2 regions of the Bacillus sp. BACIII genome follow, and region 2 is predicted to be linked to the other one. Evidence: a T-box and tRNA genes for the amino acid it is inferred to sense, from the RefSeq annotation. Region 2 holds a T-box; the other holds one or more tRNA genes.
What was found. A T-box is a leader RNA that pairs with one kind of tRNA and senses whether it is charged. The one in region 2 lies ahead of ileS (isoleucine--tRNA ligase), so its partner is inferred to be a tRNA-Ile.
Positions count from the first base shown of each region.

Region 1: it has a tRNA-Ile gene. The T-box ahead of ileS (isoleucine--tRNA ligase) is inferred to sense a tRNA for this amino acid. The anticodon was not compared.

Region 1 covers NZ_CM174437.1:86,056-93,140, forward strand. Annotated here, with positions in the region: rRNA gene ACXN9U_RS00460 (23S ribosomal RNA) at 1-492, shown strand, start outside; rRNA gene rrf (5S ribosomal RNA) at 544-659, shown strand; tRNA gene ACXN9U_RS00470 (tRNA-Val) at 683-758, shown strand; tRNA gene ACXN9U_RS00475 (tRNA-Thr) at 788-863, shown strand; tRNA gene ACXN9U_RS00480 (tRNA-Lys) at 901-976, shown strand; tRNA gene ACXN9U_RS00485 (tRNA-Leu) at 988-1,071, shown strand; tRNA gene ACXN9U_RS00490 (tRNA-Gly) at 1,081-1,155, shown strand; tRNA gene ACXN9U_RS00495 (tRNA-Leu) at 1,175-1,260, shown strand; tRNA gene ACXN9U_RS00500 (tRNA-Arg) at 1,270-1,346, shown strand; tRNA gene ACXN9U_RS00505 (tRNA-Pro) at 1,365-1,441, shown strand; tRNA gene ACXN9U_RS00510 (tRNA-Ala) at 1,446-1,518, shown strand; tRNA gene ACXN9U_RS00515 (tRNA-Met) at 1,539-1,615, shown strand; tRNA gene ACXN9U_RS00520 (tRNA-Ile) at 1,618-1,694, shown strand; tRNA gene ACXN9U_RS00525 (tRNA-Ser) at 1,702-1,794, shown strand; tRNA gene ACXN9U_RS00530 (tRNA-Met) at 1,814-1,890, shown strand; tRNA gene ACXN9U_RS00535 (tRNA-Asp) at 1,896-1,972, shown strand; tRNA gene ACXN9U_RS00540 (tRNA-Phe) at 1,985-2,060, shown strand; tRNA gene ACXN9U_RS00545 (tRNA-His) at 2,081-2,156, shown strand; tRNA gene ACXN9U_RS00550 (tRNA-Gly) at 2,164-2,237, shown strand; tRNA gene ACXN9U_RS00555 (tRNA-Ile) at 2,253-2,329, shown strand; tRNA gene ACXN9U_RS00560 (tRNA-Asn) at 2,339-2,413, shown strand; tRNA gene ACXN9U_RS00565 (tRNA-Ser) at 2,417-2,507, shown strand; tRNA gene ACXN9U_RS00570 (tRNA-Glu) at 2,511-2,582, shown strand; gene ACXN9U_RS00575 (TspO/MBR family protein) at 2,617-3,087, opposite strand; gene ACXN9U_RS00580 (TraR/DksA C4-type zinc finger protein) at 3,221-3,940, opposite strand; gene ACXN9U_RS00585 (isochorismate synthase) at 4,225-5,640, shown strand; gene menD (2-succinyl-5-enolpyruvyl-6-hydroxy-3-cyclohexene-1-carboxylic-acid synthase) at 5,637-7,085, shown strand, end outside.
Region 2 covers NZ_CM174437.1:1,444,744-1,451,828, reverse strand. Annotated here, with positions in the region: gene ACXN9U_RS06895 (YggS family pyridoxal phosphate-dependent enzyme) at 1-341, shown strand, start outside; gene sepF (cell division protein SepF) at 338-796, shown strand; gene ACXN9U_RS06885 (YggT family protein) at 803-1,081, shown strand; gene ACXN9U_RS06880 (YlmH family RNA-binding protein) at 1,143-1,913, shown strand; gene divIVA (septum site-determining protein DivIVA) at 2,009-2,503, shown strand; T-box leader at 2,565-2,792, shown strand; gene ileS (isoleucine--tRNA ligase) at 2,844-5,609, shown strand; gene ACXN9U_RS06865 (TraR/DksA family transcriptional regulator) at 5,760-6,131, shown strand; gene lspA (signal peptidase II) at 6,233-6,694, shown strand; gene ACXN9U_RS06855 (RluA family pseudouridine synthase) at 6,696-7,085, shown strand, end outside.

The DNA.
Region 1 (7,085 bases), 1.4 Mb from region 2:
TGGAAGGGCCATCGCTCAACGGATAAAAGCTACCCCGGGGATAACAGGCTTATCTCCCCCAAGAGTCCACATCGACGGGGAGGTTTGGCACCTCGATGTCGGCTCATCGCATCCTGGGGCTGTAGTCGGTCCCAAGGGTTGGGCTGTTCGCCCATTAAAGCGGTACGCGAGCTGGGTTCAGAACGTCGTGAGACAGTTCGGTCCCTATCCGTCGCGGGCGCAGGAAATTTGAGAGGAGCTGTCCTTAGTACGAGAGGACCGGGATGGACGCACCGCTGGTGTACCAGTTGTTCTGCCAAGGGCATCGCTGGGTAGCTATGTGCGGACGGGATAAGTGCTGAAAGCATCTAAGCATGAAGCCCCCCTCAAGATGAGATTTCCCATTCCGCAAGGAAGTAAGATCCCTGAAAGATGATCAGGTTGATAGGTCTGAGGTGGAAGTGTGGCGACACATGGAGCTGACAGATACTAATCGATCGAGGACTTAACCATTTTTGAATGTATGCTTACTGTTATCTAGTTTTGAGAGAACACTCTCAATGGTTTGGTGGCGATAGCGAAGAGGTCACACCCGTTCCCATACCGAACACGGAAGTTAAGCTCTTCAGCGCCGATGGTAGTCGGGGGTTTCCCCCTGTGAGAGTAGGACGCCGCCAAGCCATTACACGTAAGTGTAATATATGGAGGATTAGCTCAGCTGGGAGAGCATCTGCCTTACAAGCAGAGGGTCGGCGGTTCGAGCCCGTCATCCTCCACCATTTCTATTATACATAAGTTGGCGTATTAGGCCGGTGTAGCTCAATTGGTAGAGCAACTGACTTGTAATCAGTAGGTTGGGGGTTCAAGTCCTCTTGCCGGCACCACTTTTATATGTTATACTATATAAGTCTCTTGTAAAAAGAGCCATTAGCTCAGTTGGTAGAGCATCTGACTTTTAATCAGAGGGTCGAAGGTTCGAGTCCTTCATGGCTCACCATGTTTTTTCTTGCGGATGTGGCGGAATTGGCAGACGCGCTAGAATCAGGCTCTAGTGTCTTTACAGACGTGGGGGTTCAAGTCCCTTCATCCGCATTGCCAAACGCGGAAGTAGTTCAGTGGTAGAACATCACCTTGCCAAGGTGGGGGTCGCGGGTTCGAATCCCGTCTTCCGCTCCAACTAAACTATACCATCCATGCCGGGGTGGTGGAATTGGCAGACACACAGGACTTAAAATCCTGCGGTAGGTGACTACCGTGCCGGTTCAAGTCCGGCCCTCGGCACTTATTGTTGCGCCCGTAGCTCAATTGGATAGAGCGTTTGACTACGGATCAAAAGGTTAGGGGTTCGACTCCTCTCGGGCGCGCCATACATACTTTTGAAAAATCGGGAAGTAGCTCAGCTTGGTAGAGCACATGGTTTGGGACCATGGGGTCGCAGGTTCGAATCCTGTCTTCCCGACCACTTTGGGGCCTTAGCTCAGCTGGGAGAGCGCCTGCTTTGCACGCAGGAGGTCAGCGGTTCGATCCCGCTAGGCTCCACTTGATTTTAATTGTTTTTTGGCGGTGTAGCTCAGCTGGCTAGAGCGTACGGTTCATACCCGTGAGGTCGGGGGTTCGATCCCCTCCGCCGCTACCATTGGACCTTTAGCTCAGTTGGTTAGAGCAGACGGCTCATAACCGTCCGGTCGTAGGTTCGAGTCCTACAAGGTCCACCACTTATACGGAGGAATACCCAAGTCTGGCTGAAGGGATCGGTCTTGAAAACCGACAGGGGTGTCAAAGCCCGCGGGGGTTCGAATCCCTCTTCCTCCGCCATATCTAATTTAATCATCATCGCGGGGTGGAGCAGTTCGGTAGCTCGTCGGGCTCATAACCCGAAGGTCGCAGGTTCAAATCCTGCCCCCGCAACCAAAAATGGTCCGGTAGTTCAGTTGGTTAGAATGCCTGCCTGTCACGCAGGAGGTCGCGGGTTCGAGTCCCGTCCGGACCGCCATTTATATAAAAAGGCTCGGTAGCTCAGTTGGTAGAGCAACGGACTGAAAATCCGTGTGTCGGCGGTTCGATTCCGTCCCGAGCCACCATTTTAATTTAATATGTTTTGGCGGTTGTGGCGAAGTGGTTAACGCACCAGATTGTGGCTCTGGCACTCGTGGGTTCGATTCCCATCAATCGCCCCAAACAAATGCGGGTGTAGTTTAGTGGTAAAACCTCAGCCTTCCAAGCTGATGTCGTGGGTTCGATTCCCATCACCCGCTCCATTTTTATATTGTCGTGGGCCTGTAGCTCAGCTGGTTAGAGCGCACGCCTGATAAGCGTGAGGTCGGTGGTTCGAGTCCACTCAGGCCCACCATGATAATTTTCCACAGTAGCTCAGTGGTAGAGCTATCGGCTGTTAACCGATCGGTCGCAGGTTCGAATCCTGCCTGTGGAGCCATATGGAGAAGTACTCAAGTGGCTGAAGAGGCGCCCCTGCTAAGGGTGTAGGTCGTGTAAGCGGCGCGAGGGTTCAAATCCCTCCTTCTCCGCCATAAGGCCCGTTGGTCAAGCGGTTAAGACACCGCCCTTTCACGGCGGTAACACGGGTTCGAATCCCGTACGGGTCATTAAAAAACCTTGCATACTATGCAAGGTTTTTTATTATGAGTTCATAGTGTAAATGGTAAAAGACAGGTATGTGGCAAAAGCGCTCCATAATAAATAAGGAACCAAAAGCCAGGCTGAAGCTTTGCTGTATTTACCGGCAATCATCAATAGAATGAGTGTTGTAACGGCTACAAGCAGGCAATCGATAGATGCAGCAAGCAAATTTTTCTGTGTGAATTGAAAAAAGCTGAAGCCTTGATTCGCGATATAATTGATGAGAAGCATCAACCAGAAAGCTTTGGATTCTTTACATGAGAACTTTACGTATACCAAGGCTGCTGACAGGGAGATAAGCGCAAACAAAACCGCCCATATGATGCCTATCACTGATCCGCTCGGCGTCCAGTCAGGTTTTTGAAGCGCGTCGTACCATTCCCGATCTACGGGAAAGAGAAACCCCGCTAAGGAAAACAAGGCATATGTAATGATAAATACAATGATCGCACCGATATACTTCTTTTTCATCTCTTCCCTCCATTGTTCAATGTCATTCCCGATTTTGGAAAGGTCAAACCTTTTTGAGAGCCATGCACCATTAAGTGTATGAGTTTCCATTGCAAAAATGCAACAAATGTAAAAACCCCGGTAAGCCGGGGTTTTAGTCAGCATGAAGATCGCCGAAAGTCGTCATAATTCCTTCTTCGTCCAGTTCTTGTTCATATTTTTCGTGGTCTCTGCTTGGATACACGGAAATGTTTTTTCCGGTAATATCTGTGGCGATAAAATTTTCATAATCCTCAACATAGCCGATGTTTTCTTCTGAGTTCATTGTCATATCGTTGTAGCTGAGAGGCGGAACCTCTAAATCTTGAGGTGTTTCTGAGTTTCCGTATTCCTCTACATCCTGATATGAGTCTTCACTATCGTAAGGCGGCCGTATTGATTCATCATCATCAAATTCAAACTGTCCGAACGGTGTTTCCTCTTCAATCGGCCTGTCTTTAGAAACGGCATCCTGAGAGGAATATTCCGCCAAGGTGGTAGCCGTCGGCAGAGCTTCCAGTCTGTCATAAGGGATTTCCTTGCCGCTGACTTCACAAATACCGTATGTGCCGTTTTCAATTTGTTTCAGGGAGTAATCAATGTCGCGTAGGTGCTCCCGTTCATGGTCGAGGAGCGCCAGATCTTTTTCACGCTCGTATAATTCAGTCGCCTGATCGCCGGGATGATTGTCATAGGAAGACAATTCGCCGGATGACTGATACGGGAATTCATCTGTTAATTGAAATTGGTCATTTTCTTTAAAACGGTTTAAGATATCATGTTTGGCTTCTTCGAGTTCTTTTTTCAAGTGTGTGATCTGTTCGTTTGTAAGCACATCATTCCCTCGTTTCTATGTGATGCTTATGACTGTTAGTATGAACGTTTTTGTGCAGAAAAATGGTGGATAAAAATGGTCGTTTTCCCACAGTAAAGTAAAGGTTACAGTGATTGCCGAGAGTGGGGAAAGAAAATTCAAGTTTGTTTCTTTATTCATTTGCGCAAAAAGGTTTATAATAAGAAATGCAGGCATTTTGTCGTGCGCAAATCTGTGTGTTTGACACAAAGTCATCACAGGTGTATTGTATTAAAAGCATTTAACGGATTATGGAGGAATGTCTCATGGTGACAACGGTGCAGCATACGTTCCGAGAGGAAGCAGATCATGCATTACATAAAGCCAAACAAGTCAACCATGCTGTCTTATTGAGCTATTCAAGACGTATTGCGTCTTTAGACCCTCTATCATTTTTCAAAGACGGAGCAAAAAAATATAAAGGCAAACGATTTTTTTGGTCAGAACCCGGTAGTGAATTAACAATAGTCGGTCTTGGCACAGAAGCGCTGTTCCAATCGAATGAAAAAAACGAAAAACGTTATCAAGACGTTTTTGAACAATGGGAGCGCTTTAAAAAGACGGCTTATCATATTCATGAAGAAGAAGAGGCGGCGCAAACCGCGGTCGGCCCTGTCTTATTCGGCGGTTTTTCATTTAATCCCGCTGAAGAAAGAGGAGACGAATGGGATGGGTTCGAAGAAGGACTGTTCTTTATTCCCTCACTCATGCTGACAAAGACGGCGGATGGTGATTATTTAACCGTCAATCAATGGGCGGCAGACGGCAATCAGGCAGAAGATGTACTGAAACGTCTGAAATCTTTTTCTGAAGCTTTTACAGTTTCTTCAATGACATATGAGGAATATCCTGATTTAACAAAAGCGGAAGAACTTGATGTAGAAAACTGGCTTGACGCCATTAAAACAGCAACAAATGATATGAAAGCAAATCAATATGATAAAGTTGTGCTGGCAAGGGAAGTCGTTTTGTCATATGACGGGCCGATTCTAGCAGAAAGCGTTGTCCGCAAGCTTTTGACGGACCAAACGACAAGCTATGTTTTTGCGATTGAGCAGGGAAATAAATGCTTTGTCGGCGCTTCACCGGAACGGCTGATCAAAAAATCCGGCAAAGACGTCATGTCCTCTTGTCTGGCAGGTTCAATTAAGCGCGGAGAAAGTCAGGAAGAAGATGACCGTCTCGGCGAAGAATTGCTGCATGACGAAAAAAATCTGGCGGAGCATGATTTTGTGGTTCAGATGATAAACGATGCTTTTTTATCGAGCTGCAGTGATGTGAAAAAGCCTGCAGGTCCGCAATTATATAAAACAAAAAGTGTGCAGCATCTGTATACACCGATCACCGGCCGCCTTAAAACGTCCGCTTCGCTGTTTGATTTAATTGAAAAGCTGCATCCCACACCGGCATTGGGCGGAGCGCCCCAGCAGAAAGCTGTTGAGGTTATCGCTGATATTGAACCGATGACACGCGGGTGGTACGCGGCGCCGATCGGCTGGATGGACGGCAGGGAAAACGGAGAATTTGTCGTGGCCATCCGATCAGGATTGATTGAAGACAAAAGGGCGCGCCTTTTCGCAGGCTGCGGCATTGTTGAAGATTCAGATCCGCAATCAGAATATGAAGAAACACAAATTAAACTAAAGCCGATGATCTCTGCTTTAGGAGGTGAAAGGCTTTGACAAACCCGATTACACATTATATCGGAAGCTTTATTGATGAATTCGCTCTTTCGGGTGTAACCGACGCGGTCGTTTGTCCCGGATCAAGGTCGACTCCGCTGGCGGTTTTGGCAGCGGCCCACCCGGATATTCAAGTCCATATACAAATTGATGAACGATCCGCAGGTTTTTTCGCACTCGGCCTTGCAAAAGCCCGTCAGCGTCCGGTCATGCTGATTTGTACGTCAGGAACGGCAGCGGCTAACTTCTATCCGGCCGTGATTGAGGCTCATTATTCAAGAGTGCCTCTCATTGTCCTGACTGCTGACCGGCCCCATGAATTAAGGGAAGTAGGGGCGCCTCAGGCGATTAACCAGCATTTTCTGTTTGGTAACTTTGTTAAGTTTTTCACAGACTCGGCTCTTCCTGAGGAAAATCCTCAAATGCTGAGTTATATCAGAACGTTGGCCGGCAGAGCCGCAAGTGAAGCGGGGAAGCAGCCGATGGGACCGGTGCATGTCAATGTGCCGCTCAGGGAGCCTTTGATGCCTGATTTGTCAGCCCGGCCTTTTGAAAGAATGAGAGCAGATCGGCATGTCTCTGTCACAACAGGGATTCAGTCTGCCGATCCGGCCTCATTGCGTCATATTACAGAGCGTCTTGCGAATACCGAAAAGGGTATGATCGTTTGCGGCGAAATTCACGGAGAAGCAGAAAAACAGCAGATCCTCGCGCTTGCCGAGATGCTTCAATTCCCGATTTTGGCTGATCCGCTTTCAAATCTGCGAAACGGAAAGCATGATAAGGCGCTGATCATTGATGCTTATGACTCGTTCTTAAGAGATGAGGAGATAAAAGAAGTGCTGCGTCCGGAAGCTGTGATTCGCTTCGGTCCGATGCCGGTTTCCAAACCGCTCTTTGTATGGCTCAGGGATGATCCTGCCATTGATCAGTTTATCGTCGATGAAGACGGAGGGTGGAGAGATCCCACTCAGGCCGGCGCGCATATGATTCATTGCCATCCGTCGGTGTTTTTGGAAGCGGTCCGTTCAGTTGAAACGGGAAGACGGCTATCCGAATGGCTGGAGAAATGGCAGTTTGTCAATGAGCGGTTCCGCGGCCATTTACAGCATGCGGGCATGGATAATTTGTCATTCGAAGGAAATGTATATCGCCACCTTCAGCACCTTGTTCCTGAAGGCAGTTCGATTTTTGTCGGCAACAGCATGCCGATTCGCGATGTGGATACTTTCTTTGAAAAGCAAGATCGTTCCTTCCGCGTCTATGCCAACCGCGGCGCTAACGGAATTGACGGAGTTGTCTCCTCGGCTATGGGCGTATGTGAGGGAACAAAAGCCCCCGTCACGCTAGTGATTGGAGATTTATCGTTTTACCATGATTTAAACGGGCTGTTAGCGGCTAAAAAACTTGGAATTCCGCTTACCGTTATTTTAATAAATAATGAT
Region 2 (7,085 bases):
TTGTGCAGGTGAATACTTCGCTTGAGCCGTCTAAGCACGGTTTGAAAACAGAGGAGGTCATCCCCTTTATCAGAGAGCTTTCTGAGTTTAGAAACATTTCTGTAGAGGGCCTGATGACGATGGCTCCCCTGACAGACGATACAGAAACAATCAGAGCCTGTTTCCGACAATTGCGTGATCTGAGGGACCAGGTGCAAAAGCTGAACCAGACAAACGCACCGTGCCGGGAACTGTCAATGGGCATGTCAAATGATTATGAAATCGCTGTTGAAGAGGGCGCTACTTTTATCAGAATCGGCTCTTCATTAGTCGGAAATGAAACAGGGGGTGTAAACAAATGAGCATGAAAAATAAACTGAAAAACTTTTTCTCGATGGATGAGGAGGAGTACGAATACGAATACATTGAAACGGAGCAGGATCGTCCGGAAGAGCATGAACAGCAAAAAGATAAACAGAGTGCCTACGCTCAGAAGCCTGCGGGCAAACAGAACGTAGTAAGCTTGCAAAGTGTTCAGAAATCCTCTAAAGTGGTGTTGAGTGAACCGCGTGTATATGCGGAAGCGCAGGAAATCGCCGATCATTTAAAGAACAGGCGGGCGGTTGTCGTCAATCTTCAGCGCATCCAGCATGATCAGGCGAAAAGAATCGTCGACTTTTTAAGCGGAACCGTCTATGCCATCGGCGGCGACATTCAAAGAATCGGTTCGGATATTTTTCTGTGCACGCCTGATAATGTCGATGTTTCCGGCACGATTTCGGAGCTTATAAATGAAGACGAACATCAGAGGTGGTAAAGCAGGATGATTCTTTATCAAATTTTTTCCGTTCTGAGTTATTTAATTTACATCTACTCGTTTGCCCTGATTATCTACATCTTTATGTCATGGGTGCCGAGTACGAGAGAAACGGCGGTCGGACGGTTTCTCGCATCGATTTGCGAACCGTATTTAGAGCCGTTCAGAAGGATCATTCCGCCCATTGCCATGCTGGATATATCCCCGATTGTAGCGATTATCGTGCTTCGGTTTGCCACGACGGGACTTTGGGGCCTATACCGCATGATCGCAATGTATACTTGAATGCGACAGTTTGATACGGGCTTGGCACCAGCCAAGCCTCTTTACATAGAAAGGAAAGAACATGAGCGATATTTACCAGCACTTCAGACACGACGAGCGGCCTTTTATCGACCAGGCGCTTGAATGGAAAGAGATTGTCCTGGACCAATATCGGATGAAGCTGACTGATTTCTTAGATCCGCGGGAACAGGTGATTGTAAAAGCCGTCATCGGCGATGCGTGCGGTCTTGCTTTTTTTGGGGGATATGACAGAGCTGAGCGCAAACGCGCGATTTTATACCCTGAATATATGGAACCTGAACAAGATGATTTTGAGCTTCAGGCCTTTGACGTTCAATACGCTGAAAAATTCGTCAGCATCGATCACCGCTCTCTTCTCGGATCATTAATGGGGATCGGCTTAAAGCGGCAGAAATACGGCGACCTGATTTTCTCAGAGGAAGCCGTGCAGCTTATCGTTTCCGGTGAAATCGCCGATTTTGTCGGCACTCAGCTGACCAAAGCGGGCAAAGCGCCGGTAAAGCTTGAGAAAATCGAGCTTTCGGCCCTTCACATTCCCGCTTCAGATGTCGAAATAAGGGATGACACGGTTTCTTCATTGCGTCTCGACGCCGTCTGCGCTTCGATGAGCAGGCAATCCCGGCAGAAAGCGCAGACCCTTGTGAAAAACGGGCTCGTTAAGGTGAATTGGAAAGCCGTTGAGGATCCGTCCTATCAGGTTGCTGAAGGGGACATGCTTTCGATTCGGGGCTTCGGACGATGCAGTTTGACAAAAGTAGACGGAAAAACGAAAAAAGACAAATGGAAAGTCACATTCGAACGGCAAAAATGAGTCGTTTTTTCAGATTTTTTCTCCATCTATGGCCGTATTTGTTTTATAATGTGAACTAGATAACCGTACTGAAATGTAAAAATGGAGGTGGCAATATGCCATTAACGCCGAATGATATCCATAACAAAACGTTTACAAAAGGTTTTCGCGGATATGATGAAGATGAAGTAAATGAATTTTTAATGCAGGTCAGAAAAGATTACGAAATCGCACTCCGTAAAAAAACGGAGCTTGAGGCGAAAGTGAACGAGCTGGATGAAAAAATCGGACACTTTGCCAATATTGAAGAAACGCTGAATAAGTCAATTCTCGTAGCTCAAGAAGCGGCAGAAGACGTAAAGCGCAATTCGCAGAAAGAGGCGAAGCTGATCGTCCGTGAAGCAGAAAAAAATGCTGATCGAATCATCAATGAGTCGCTTTCCAAATCAAGAAAAATCGCAATGGAAATTGAAGAGCTGAAAAAACAGTCTAAAGTGTTCAGAACGCGTTTCCAAATGCTGATTGAGGCGCAGCTTGATCTGCTGAAAAACGATGATTGGGATCATCTGTTAGAATACGAAGTCGACGCGGTATTTGAGGAAAAAGAATAATTTTCAGATTTTCTTGACATTCTTCGGCCCGTTCGAATATAATACGTTCATAAATTCAGATGAAAAGACGATGAAAGGGACCGGCATGACTCAAAGCAGGCCATAAAGCGAACCGGGGAAGGTGAAAGCCCGGGATGGCCGGAATCATGCAGATCAGCCCTTTAGTTTCCTTTCTGAACCGAGAGTAGGAAAGGACGTTCCATCACGTTACGATGTTCGAGAGGAAAAGACGGATGATCCGTTTTTTCTAAAAGGGTGGTACCGCGAGATAAGCTTTCTCGTCCCTTATGGGATGAGAGGGCTTTTTTTATTTTCTGAAAAATGTTGTGGAGGAATGAAAATGGATTATAAAGATACGCTGTTAATGCCGAAAACAGATTTTCCGATGCGCGGAAATCTGCCGAACCGTGAGCCTGACATGCAGAAAGAATGGGAGGAGCAGGATATTTACCGTCTTGTTCAAGAACGGACGAAAGACCGCCCGAAATTCGTACTGCATGACGGACCTCCTTATGCAAACGGAGACATCCACATGGGTCATGCCCTGAATAAAATCCTGAAAGATTTTATCGTCCGCTATAAATCAATGAGCGGCTACAACGCACCGTATGTGCCGGGATGGGACACGCACGGTCTGCCGATTGAAACGGCACTGACAAAAAACAAAAAAGTGAACCGGAAAGAAATGTCTGTAGCCGATTTCCGCAAGCTTTGCGAAGAATATGCATGGCAGCAGATCGAAAGACAGCGCGAACAATTCAAGCGTCTCGGCGTCAGAGGCGATTGGGAAAACCCTTATGTTACGCTTCAGCCTGAATTTGAAGCGCAGCAGATCCGCGTTTTCGGCGAGATGGCGAAAAGAGGCTATATTTATAAAGGCCTGAAGCCTGTCAACTGGTCGCCTTCAAGTGAATCTGCCTTAGCAGAAGCGGAAATTGAATATCAGGATAAACGTTCGGCATCCATTTATGTTGCATTTAAGGTGAAAGACGGTAAAGGCGTTCTCGAGAACGGAGAAAGCTTTATTATCTGGACGACGACGCCGTGGACAATGCCTGCCAACCTCGGAATTTCCGTTCATCCTGATCTTGAATACAATGTCATCAAGGTTGGAGACAAGCGTTATGTAGTAGCGGCTGAATTAATCGAAAGCGTAGCGGAGGCATGCGGCTTTGAAAATCCTGAAGTTGTCGCATCGTATAAAGGCAGAGAGTTAGAATACATCACTGCAGAACATCCGCTTTACGGCAGAGATTCACTCGTCATGCTCGGTGACCACGTCACAACCGATGCCGGAACAGGCTGTGTTCATACTGCTCCGGGCCACGGGGAAGATGACTTTATCGTCGGCCAAAAGTACGGCTTAGAAGTACTTTGCCCTGTCGATGAAAAAGGCAACATGACCGACGAAGCGCCGGGCTTTGAAGGAATGTTTTACGATAAAGCCAATAAACCGATCACAGAGAAGCTTGAAGAAAACGGCGCGCTCTTAAAGCTCGAGTTTATTACACACTCTTATCCGCATGACTGGAGAACAAAAAAACCGACTATCTTCAGAGCGACAGCGCAATGGTTTGCGTCAATTAAAGATTTCAGACCGGATCTGCTTGATGCCATCAAACAAACGAAGTGGGTGCCGGAGTGGGGCGAACAGCGCCTTTACAACATGGTGCGCGACCGCGGCGACTGGTGTATTTCAAGACAGCGCGTCTGGGGCGTTCCGATCCCGGTATTTTATGCTGAAAACGGTGAGCCGATCATCACTGACGAAACGATTGAACACGTTTCTGAGCTGTTCAAACAGCACGGCTCAAACGTCTGGTTTGAAAGAGAGGCAAAAGACCTTCTGCCTGAAGGATTTACACATCCGGGAAGCCCGAACGGAATCTTTACGAAAGAGCAAGACATTATGGATGTATGGTTTGATTCAGGTTCTTCTCATCAGGCCGTTCTTGAGGAACGTGATGATCTCGTCCGCCCGGCTGATTTATACCTTGAAGGCTCTGACCAATACCGCGGCTGGTTTAACTCATCTCTTTCAACTGCCGTTGCAGTCACCGGCAAAGCGCCGTATAAAGGCGTATTAAGCCACGGATTTACACTTGATGCAAACGGCCGTAAAATGAGTAAATCACTCGGCAATACGATTGAGCCGACAAAAATCGCAAAACAGCTTGGAGCTGAAATTCTGCGTTTATGGGTTTCTTCCGTAAACTATCAGGCCGATCACCCGGTTTCTGAAGATATTCTGAAGCAGGTCGCGGAAGTATACCGGAAAGTCCGCAACACGTTCCGCTTCCTTCACGGCAACCTGTTCGATTTCGATCCAAGCGTCAATGCCGTTGATGTAAAAGATCTTCGTGAAGTGGATCAATATATGCTGATCAAGCTGAATAAGCTGATCGATAAAGTGAAAAAAGCGTACGATGAATATGAATTTGCGGTTGTTTATCACAGCATTCATAATTTCTGTACGATCGAGCTCAGCTCTTTCTATCTTGATTTCGCAAAAGATGTCGTGTACATCGAGCATGCGGATCATCCGGACCGCCGCAGCATGCAGACAGTCTTTTATGAAACGCTGCTGGCGTTAGTAAAGCTGACTGCGCCGATTCTCCCTCATACGGCGGATGAAATGTGGTCTCACTTATCATTTGTTGAAGAGGCGAGCGTGCAGCTGACAGATATGCCGGAAACCATCTCTGTTCCGAACAGTCAGGCGACAGAAGAAAAATTCGACCGTTTCATGGAGCTTCGCAATGACGTGCTGAAAGCTTTGGAAATTGCCCGTAACGAAAAAATTATCGGAAGATCATTGGAAGCGAGTCTGACTTTGTATCCGAACAAAGAAAACCGCGACCTCTTATCATCCATTAAAGAAAATATCGCACAGCTGTTTATCGTCTCAGAACTGACAGTAAAAGACGAAAGCGAAGCGCCGGAAAACGCGCAAAGCTTCACAACAGGAAAAATGACCGTAGAAAAAGCGGAAGGTCAGATGTGTGAGCGGTCCCGCGTGATTTCTAAAGATGTCGGCGCCAATCCGAAGTATCCGACATTATCACTGCGCAATGCGGAAATCGTTGAAAAATATTATCAAAATTAATGAATGAGAAAGCGCCCGGCTGACAGCCGGGCGTTTTTTTACATGCCACTAATGTCATCGATTAGAACGATAGGAAAAATCTTATGGGCTTCAAATGGCGCTCTGGAGGCAACAATAAAGCTATAACATCAAGAGCAGGAGTTGTGATGAATGAATGATCAACTGACCGCAATCCACACGGAGCTTCTCATGATGAAAGAAGAACTTCAATCAAGATTATTCGAATATTCTTGCTTTCAAATGTCAGCATCTGTTGAACCTTCAATGAACGACCAGGAAGCAACTCTGATCTATCATGTAAAAGAAGAACTGCAGGATGTTCTTCTTGCCCTGTCTAAGTTTGAAAACAATACGTACGGTTATTGTGAAAAAACAGGCGCCCCCATTCCGATTGACAAGCTTGCGGTATTGCCGACGGCCAGAACCGCTGATGATTTTTATTATCCCGCTCAATTTGAAAAGAAAACCCTTCCATACTGGGTACCCGGAGATTATGCATATGATCAGGCGCTGTATGAGTGACAGCGTCTGTCTTCATGCCCTTATGATCTGCCTTTACTCCGGCATCTTTTACTGATAAAATTCATAAAGGATAAAAGTAACTGTATACTGGAGGAACGTGTGTGCTTTATTATCTTATCGCTCTTTTTATTATTATTGCCGACCAATTAACCAAATGGCTTGTCGTCAGCCATATGGAATTGGGACAAAGCATACCTGTCATCGATCAGGTGCTTTATATCACCTCTCATCGCAACACGGGAGCGGCATGGGGAATTTTAGCCGGCCAAATGTGGTTTTTCTACGTCATTACCATCGCCGTGATTATCGGAATCGTTTATTACATACAGCGTTATGCAAAAGGGCAGATGTTACTCGGAATTTCTCTCGGCTTAATGCTGGGAGGTGCAGCCGGAAATTTTATCGACCGGGCGGCACGCCAGGAAGTAGTCGATTTTATTCATATCATCATCGTGAATTATCACTATCCGATTTTTAATATCGCGGACTCCTCACTGTGCGTCGGCGTCATACTTTTATTTATTCATATGCTGTTTGACAGCGGGAAAAAGAAGGAGCAATAACATGAATCAATTTGAGATAACCGTTCAGCCTGAACAAAAAAGCGAACGGATTGATAAATTTTTGGCCGCAGCAGGAGAAAACTGGTCACGCACTCAGGTGCAGCAATGGGTGAAAGAGGGACTGGTAACCGTTAACGGCAAATCCGTCAAAGCCAACTACAAAATGCAGCCCGGCGATCAGGTAACCGTCACCATTCCTGAACCGGAAGAACTGGACGTGCTTGCAGAGCCGATGGATCTGGATATTTACTATGAGGATCAGGACGTCTTGGTTGTGAACAAACCGCGGGGCATGGTCGTACATCCGGCGCCCGGCCATGTGACAGGGACGCTCGTAAACGGACTGATGGCTCACTGCAATGATCTTTCAGGCATTAACGGCGTCATGCGC